One region of the Stenotrophomonas maltophilia group sp. vghtpe118 genome, then DNA from elsewhere that is predicted to be linked to it. Evidence: riboswitches for the same ligand, from Rfam matches in the RefSeq annotation. Region 1 holds a riboswitch; the other holds the start of a gene.
What was found. A riboswitch is a leader RNA that binds a small molecule or an ion and turns the genes downstream of it on or off. The one in region 1 is predicted to bind cobalamin.
Positions count from the first base shown of each region.

Region 2: it holds a riboswitch for cobalamin, as region 1 does, so the genes downstream of both, ACUDTM_RS13675 (epoxyqueuosine reductase QueH) here and btuB (TonB-dependent vitamin B12 receptor) in region 1, are expected to answer to the same signal.

Region 1 is NZ_CP199672.1:3,287,325-3,291,437, reverse strand. Features, by position in the region: gene ACUDTM_RS15040 (GAF domain-containing protein) at 1-51, shown strand, start outside; gene ACUDTM_RS15035 (TfoX/Sxy family protein) at 48-410, shown strand; gene ACUDTM_RS15030 (histidine phosphatase family protein) at 500-1,081, opposite strand; cobalamin riboswitch at 1,225-1,447, shown strand; gene btuB (TonB-dependent vitamin B12 receptor) at 1,563-3,404, shown strand; gene gph (phosphoglycolate phosphatase) at 3,496-4,113, opposite strand, start outside.
Region 2 is NZ_CP199672.1:3,003,641-3,007,753, forward strand. Features, by position in the region: gene pncA (bifunctional nicotinamidase/pyrazinamidase) at 100-726, opposite strand; gene ACUDTM_RS13675 (epoxyqueuosine reductase QueH) at 783-1,454, opposite strand; cobalamin riboswitch at 1,594-1,807, opposite strand; gene ACUDTM_RS13680 (nicotinate phosphoribosyltransferase) at 1,901-3,310, opposite strand; gene ACUDTM_RS13685 (bifunctional nicotinamide-nucleotide adenylyltransferase/Nudix hydroxylase) at 3,376-4,113, opposite strand, start outside.

The sequences.
Region 1 (4,113 bases):
CAGGCCGGCCTGGAAGCCATCGCCCGCGTGTTCGTCGAGGCACTGGGATGAGCGCACCGAAGCTGCGCAACATCGGCCCGAAGAGTGCAGCCTGGCTGCGCCAGGTCGGGCTGCGCAGCCGCGAGGACCTGGTGGCGATCGGCGCAGTCGGCGCCTTCGTCAAGGTCAAGCGGGCCGGCTTCAAGCCCAGCCTGAACCTGCTGTACTCGCTGGAAGGCGCATTGCTGGACTGCCACTGGCAGGAGCTGAGCGAGCCGCAGCGTGAGGCGCTGGTGCAGGACTATGAGGCGCGCATCGCCGCGCATCCGCTGAAGGCGGCCGGCCCGGCGTCGGGCCCGGTGCACGAGCAGCGCTTCGATGCCGACGATGACGCCGAGGACAACGTGGCCGAGCGCGCGGACGAGGATTGAGCCGCGCCCTCCTGTAGAGCCGAGCCCACGCTCGGCTGGCCTTTCTGATCGAAGTGCAGCCGAGCATGGCTCGGCTCTACAAGAGCAGATCAGGGCTGCTGCAGTTCCAGCAGCTCGCCCACCAGCCCGACCTCGCCCCGCTCCAGCCACACCCGCAGGCGCGTGCCGTGGTCGATGCGCAGGGCCCAGCACAGCGACATCGGCAGGCCGCAAACCTGCGACAACACCATGCGCAGCGGGCCACCATGGCTGACCACCAGCGTCGGCACCGGATGATCATCATCATCGAGCAGGCGATCCAGCGCGCGCGCGATACGCCGCTCGAAATGCCCCCAGCTCTCGCCGTTCGGCGGCGGGAACGCATGCGGATCGGCGTGGAAGGCGGCCAGCGCATCTTCCGGCAGGTCGAACAGCGACTGCCCGTCCCAATCGCCGAAATCCAGTTCTTCCCATTCCTCGTCCGCTTCGACGTCCAGCCCGCGTGGGGTGGCCAGCGCCATCGCCGTGTGCAGCGCGCGCAACCGCGGTGAACTGATCACCCGCTCCCAGCGTTGCTCGGCATAGGCCTCGACCAGCTCCTGCGGCAGGCCGGCCAGCTGCGGTGGATCGCTGCGGCCATCAAGGAACTCATCGCGACCGTTGCCGGCATGGCGGACCAGGTCGAGGATCATGCGTGCGTCCCGGACGGGCGACGCAGGTACAACGGAGAACGGGCAGACATCGGTAACGGCACCACGGGATCGAGCAACCATTCTAAAGGCACAGCAAAGGCAGCCGCGCAGGCGCGACGCAACGGGACGGCCTGCGATGCCGTAGACTGCGCGCACTTCCAGGTGACCTGCGGCCGTGGCCGGCAGGTTGAAACGGGAAGCCGGTGACGCGTGATTCCACGCCAGGCCGGCGCTGCCCCCGCAACGGTAAGCACGTCAGTTCCAGGCAACACCGCCACTGTGCCGCAGGCATGGGAAGGCGCCTGGACGGTGGCCTCGCGCCACCCGGCGGCAAGCCCGGAGACCGGCCCGGAAGCCTCAGGTCGCGATGCGGTGGGCATGGCGCTGGATGACCGTGGCGTGCGCTGCGGCATCGGCGCGTGCCTGCCTTCGCGGCTCCGCCCCTTCGCCACGCGGGCGTGCGTGGCACCTGGAGTCCCCCATGAAGCTGCAGTCCCGAATGCTGTCCCTGGCCGTACTGGCCGCCCTGCCCGCGCTGGCACAGGCCGCCGATGACACCACCGCGCTCGACCAGATCCTGGTCACCGCCACGCGCACCCCGATCGCCCTGCAGGACAGCATCGCGCCGGCCCAGGTGATCGACCGCGCGCAGATCGAATCCAGCCAGGCCACCTCGCTGCAGGAACTGCTGCGCGGCCGCGCCGGCATCAACCTGACCAATGCCGGTGGGCTCGGCAAGCAGAGCTCGCTGTTCCTGCGCGGCACCAACTCGGGCCACACCGTGGTGCTGGTCGACGGCGTGCGCATCAACAGTGCCGACCTCGGCCTGGCGATGTACCAGGACCTGCCGCTGGCGCAGATCGAGCGCGTGGAAATCGTGCGTGGCCCGCAGTCGAGCCTGTACGGCGCCGATGCCATTGGCGGCGTGATCCAGATCTTCACCCGCCGCAACCAGGGTGATTTCGCCCCGCACTTCCAGCTCGGTGGCGGCAGCAACGGCCTGCGCGAAGCCAGCGGCGGGATCGGTGGCGGGACCGAACGCGGCTGGTTCGGCGCCGACATCGCCTACCAGCATTCCGATGGCATCGATGCCTGCCGCGGCTCGGCAACGCTGTTCACCGGCTGCTTTGCCGACGAACATGACCGCGATGGCTACCGCAACCTGTCCAAGAGCCTGCGCGGTGGCTACACCTTCAACGACCAATGGAACGTGGAAGGCAGTGCATTGCGTGCCGACGGAAAGAACCATTACGACGGCTACTACAACTATTCGGAAACCCGCCAGCAGGTGCTGGCCGGCAAGGTGCGCTACACCCCGTCCGAACGCCTGGCGTTCACCGCCAATGTCGGGCGCAGTGACAACGAGTCGGACAACTTCGGTGACTTCGGTGCCCGTGGCAGCGCTCAGACCCACCGCGACAGTGCCTCGCTGCAGGGTGACTTCACCTTGGCCGAAGGCCAGCTGCTGAGCACCGGCGTGGACTGGAGCGAAGACAACCTGGATGGCAGCAGTGCCGGATATCGGGTCGACAGCCGCCGCAACACCGGCGTGTTCGTGCAGTACCAGGGGCGCTTCGGCCGCCACCAGCTGCAGGCCAGCGCGCGCAACGACGACAACCAGCAGTTCGGCAACCACGCCACGGGCAGCCTCGGCTGGGCGATGGAGCTCGGCCACGGCCTGCGTGTCAATGCCAGTTACGGCACCGCGTTCAAGGCGCCGACCTTCAGCGACCTGTATGACCCGTGGAGCGGTGTGCCGACGTTGAACCCGGAGAAGTCCAAGAGCGCCAACCTGGGCGTTTCGCAGCAGGGACAGGGCTGGCACTGGGGCCTGGACGTCTATGAAACCCGCATCGATGATCTGATCACCTACGATGCGGCGACCTTCAGGATGCAGCAGGTGGAGAAGGCGCGCATCCGCGGTGCCGAACTGACCGGTGGCGTGCTGCTGGCCGGCTTCGACATCAACGCCCAGCTGAGCTACACCGACCCACGCAACCGCACCGGCGGCAGCACGCAGTTCGACAACTGGCTGCCGCGTCGTGCACAGCAGACCGCGCGCTTGGACATCGACCGGCGTTTCGGGGACTTCCGCGCAGGCCTGACGGTTCAGGGTGCGGGCAAGCGCTATGACGATGCCGCCAACGCGGTGAAGGTGGGGGGGTACGGCACGCTGGATCTGCGCGCCGAGTACGCGCTGACGCCGTCGTGGTCGCTGCTGGCGCGTGCCACAAACGTGTTCGACCGCAGGTATGAGACGGTGGCGTGGTTCAACCAGCCGGGCCGTGAGTACCAGTTGAGTGTGCGTTACCAGCCGAAATGAAAGAAGGCGCCGGGCATTGCCCGGCGCTTTCTCTGTAGAGCCGAGCCCATGCTCGGCTCAGGCAGCAAAGCAGCCGAGCATGGGCTCGGCTCTACACCGGGACGCCGGCGGTCAACCCCGGCAGTTCACGCAGGTCGTCGATCACCGCCACCGCATGCGCGCTGGCCAGGTCCAGGCCGCGCGGATAGCCGTAGCGCACCAGCGCGATCGGCATGCCCGCATCTTCGGCGGCGCGGTAGTCGGTCAACGAATCTCCCACCATCAGGCACGCCTGCACCGGCAGCCCGAAGTGCGTGGCGATGTGCCGCAGCGGTTCGCCGCTGGGCTTGCGCTGTGGCAGTGAATCGCCGCCCAGTACCAGCGCGAACGCATCACCGATGCCCAGGTGCTGCAGCAGCGGCGGCACCAGTGCTTCGGGCTTGTTGGTGCAGATCGCCAGTGGCACGTCGCGCGCGCGCAGCTGCGCCAGTGCCTCGGCCACGCCATCGAACAGGCGCGGGCTGCGCAGCAGGCATTCACGGTAGTGCACCATGAACACCGGCATGACCTCGGCCAGGTCGACCTCACGACCGGCGGCGTGCACGGCCTGTTCGACCAGGCGGCGCACTCCGTCGCCGATCCAGCCGAGCACGGTGGCTTCCGGCACGCGTGCCATGCCGATGGCTTCCAGCGTGCGGTTCAGCGCTTCGGCGATGTCAGATGCGCTGTC
Region 2 (4,113 bases), 280 kb from region 1:
AGGGGGCTGGATGAATCGATTGTGTTGTTGTGGGCAGGAGCGCGCAAGCGGCATAAGCGACGTGCGCGGTAGCGCCGGGCCATGCCCGGCGGTCACGCCTCAGGCGATCGCGATCCCTGCCTTGCCCAGCGCTTCGCGCACCATCGCGTCGTTGGCTTCGGTCACCGGCCGGGTCAGGTCCCACAGGAACTTCACCCGGAAGCCGGATTTCACCGCGTCCTGCGCGCTCCACAGCACGCAGTAGTCGCGTGCCAGGCCGCACACGTGCACCTCGCGGATGCGGCGCTCATGCAGCCAGCCGGCCAGGCCGGTGGCCGGGCGCTCGCCATCGGGGCCGTGGTTCTCGCGGAAGGCGCTGTACGAATCCACCTGTGGGCGGGTGCCCTTGCGCAGGATCAGGTCGGCCACGGTCCAGTCCACGCCCGGGTGCAGCGCGGCGCCATTGCTGCCCTGCACGCAATGGTCGGGCCACAGGGTCTGTGGCTGCGCGTGCAGCAGGATGGTCTCGAACGGTCGCTTACCGGGGTGCTGGCTGGCGAACGAGGCGTGGTCGGCCGGGTGCCAGTCCTGGGTCGCCACCACGGTGCGGTAGCGGCGCTGCGCCAACAGATCGGCAATCGGTGCCACCAGCGCATCGCCCTGGTCGCAGGCCAGCGCACCGCCCGGCATGAAGTCCGGCTGCAGGTCGATCACCAGCAGGGCGACATCGGCGGGCAGGGCGGTCATGGCAGGTCCACTACAACGTAAAGGAGTGACCAGCGTGGCCGCCCCGGCGGCACAGGTCAATCGCCCTGCGGCGCCTCAGCGTCCTGGCCGTAGTACAGCAGGCCGATCCGGATCCGCTCGCGGCCGTTCTCTCGGCGATGGCGGTTGGCATCGCGCAGCGAGTACACGCAGCCGCAGTACTCCTGCTGGTAGAACTGCTCGCGCTTGCTGATCTCGATCATGCGGCTGGCACCGCCGCCCTTGCGCCAGTTGTAGTCCCAGTACTGCAGGCCGTCGTAGCGCGACGCCGCACGGATGCCGCAGTCGTTGATCTGCGCCATGTTCTTCCAGCGCGAGATGCCCAGCGACGAACTGATGGTGTCGTAGCCGTGCTCGTGCGCGTACAGCGCGGTGCGTTCGAAACGCATGTCGAAGCACATCGTGCAGCGGATGCCGCGCTCGGGCTCGTTCTCCATGCCACGCGCGCGGCTGAACCAGTTGTCGGTGTCGTAGTCGCAGTCGATGAATGGAATGCCGTGCTGCTCGGCGAAGCGGATGTTCTCCTGCTTGCGCAGCTCGTACTCCTTCACCGGGTGGATGTTGGGGTTGTAGAAGAAGATCGCGTAGTCGATCCCGGAAGCGGTGATCGCCTCCATCACTTCGCCCGAACACGGCGCGCAGCACGAATGCAGCAGCAGGCGTTTGCCATCGGCGGGCAGGGTCAGGGTGGGGCGTTGGAACTCGGTCATCGTGGCGTGCGTCAGGGCGTGGGAGCGGTCTGGCCGGTTACCGTGAACAGGACGCGCGCGGCCACGCCGCCTGCACATGCAGGCTGGCGATGGCCCCGGCACCCTCCCCGCGGAGAGTCCAGGTCGAATCAGGGGACGGTCGTGTCCCCCGGCCGGGGCCGGTATTCGGGCTGATGGACACGGGCCGCAGCCCACCTACTCCCTGCCGCTTCCCAGGCGCGAGCCCAGTGCTGTTGGCAGGATTCGTTTCCATTCACCGCTGCGGGGCAGCTCCGGAATGGGCGCACGAAGCGCCTTCACCGGATTCCCGTTTAACTCCCTGCCGCCATCCAGCCACGGCAGGGATACCTTCGGCGTGTGCAAGGTGGACCTGTTGGCTGCAGGGGTCAAGGCCCGGGGTCGGATCCCCGTTGCCCCGCAACGGGCCCTGCCCCCCGCAAATGCCTTCAGCGCCCCGCTGCGGCCCGGGCCCGGATGTCGTCCAGCCGCTGGTCGTGCAGCAGGCGCCCGTTCTCCCACACGGTCACCATTGCATCCTCGAAGCCGGTCGGCAGCGCCTCGTCACCGCTGGGAGGCAACGCCACCGTGTGCAGGCTGCCGTCATCCAGGCGCCGCAGCAGGCGCATGCGGCCACGCTTGCTGGTCTTGCCGGCATCGGTGACCGGATCCTTGTAGACGTCGATCCACGCACCCTCGACCCGTGCTGCCGAGCACTTCAGCGCGAACTTCTGGGTGTCGCGGTCCAGCCGCTGCAACAGCGCGCCGCCCATGCCGAAGGCCACGTTGTCGGCCGAATAGCCGTCGCCGGTGATGCGCTGCAGGATGGCGCGGATCGTATCCGGGTTGATGCCATCGCCCTGGATCACCCGCACGTGGTTGAGTACGCGGTAGCCCTTGCCGTTGAGGGTGTGGCCGAACGCTTCATCCAGCCGGCGCAGGCTTTCGGCCACCACGTCCACCGGGTCACCCGAGTCGGGGCGGATGACCAGGGTGGCGCCCGAAGCGATCACTTCATCACGCAGCGTCGTGCCCCAGTGCTCACTGATCGCGCGGTAGATGTCATAGCTGTCCGACACCACTGCCACGATCGCGCCCGGCTTGCCGAACTGGCGCAGCATGTTGCGGTAGGCGTCCACTTCGCGCTCGCGGCCCCAGCTGGTGATGGTGCTGTGCTCGGCGGCAGGAATCGAATAACCGGCCATTGGCGCGTGATAGTGCGCGCGGGCCAGGCACAGGGCCGATACAGTGTCGGTGCCGAGGAAGTTGACCAGGTGTGCGGCACCGCCCAGCGCGGCCGATTCCAGGCTCGATACACCGCGGGCGCCGAAGTCGTGCAGCTTGAACGGCAGCTGCCCCTGCGGATCGTCGCTGGTCTGCTGCAGGAACGCAGCAATGGTCTGCCGTGCATGCCAGCTGATGGTGGCCACGGTGACCGGGTACCACACGCGCAGCAGCAGTGTTTCCAGGTACGACGGCACCCAGAACGCAGCCGGGTCGGTCGACTCGACGGTCATCAGTGCCTGGTGGGTGGGTACCACGCTGCCCTCGGGCACGGCACGGATGCGCACCGGCAGGTGGCCGCCGAGCCGATCGACGATATCGCGCCAGCCGGCTTCGTTGAACGGCTCGCCATGGGCGGCGAATACCGCAGCAGCGTCGTCGATGTCAGCGTGGGTGACCGGCCGTGCCAGCGCGTCCTTGAGGATCGCCTGCAGGCCGAAGAACACCGTGCGATCGTGCAGGCCGCCACGTGATTCCACGTAGAAGAACGTGGCATCGGTACCCGGCGGGTACTGCAGCCAATGGCTGGCCTTGTAGCTGTCGGTGTTGAGGAGAAGGTTATCGAGGTAGTGCATGACGGAAGCTCCTTCGCGTCGAGTGACACCAGCGGTCTATCCGCCGGTGGGGAGAGCCGGGCAGGTCAGCCGCGGCCGAGGAAATACTCCAGGATGTGCAGGTGGTCTTCGAACAATTGCGGGCCCATGTCCAACGCCTCACTCACCGGTATCCAGCGCGCCTTGTCGGCGTCGTCGCCACCGCGCACCGGCGGCAGGTCACCGGCCGGGAATTCGAAGTGGAAACCGTGGGTGATGGTGCGGCCGCGCTGGCTGCGGTCGGGGTGGTCGAATACCTGCTGGCCCTTCAGCGAACCCTTCAGCACCGGCAGCGGAATCTTAAGGCGGGTTTCCTCGCGCAGTTCGCGCAGGCAACTGTCCAGCAGGCTCTGCTCCTGGCCAACGAAACCGCCGGGCAGCGCCCACAGGCCCTTGCCGGGCTCCGAACGGCGCCGTACCAGCAGCACGTGGCCCGAATGCACCACCACCGCATCGGTGGTGACGAAGGTGGGCGCGTAGGGCGCATCCTTCCAGGCGGCCTTGTACTGTTCGATGAAGCGGTACTCGGCCACCAGCTGGGCATACGCAGGCGCGCTTTTGCGGAACGCTTCGAGCATGTCGTACACCGGCGCCGGCACATTGCCACGCAGCATCAGCAGCGCGCCGTGGAAGTCGACGTCGCCGGCTTCGAACAGGTAGCGCCGCAGCTCGGTGGCCGACAGGGTGGCGGTGTGCTGCACGTCCACCAGCGGCCATTGCGGGAACTCCCGCAGGTAGTAGCTGGAGGCATCCTTGTCCATGCCGATCAGGCCCACCTTTGCATC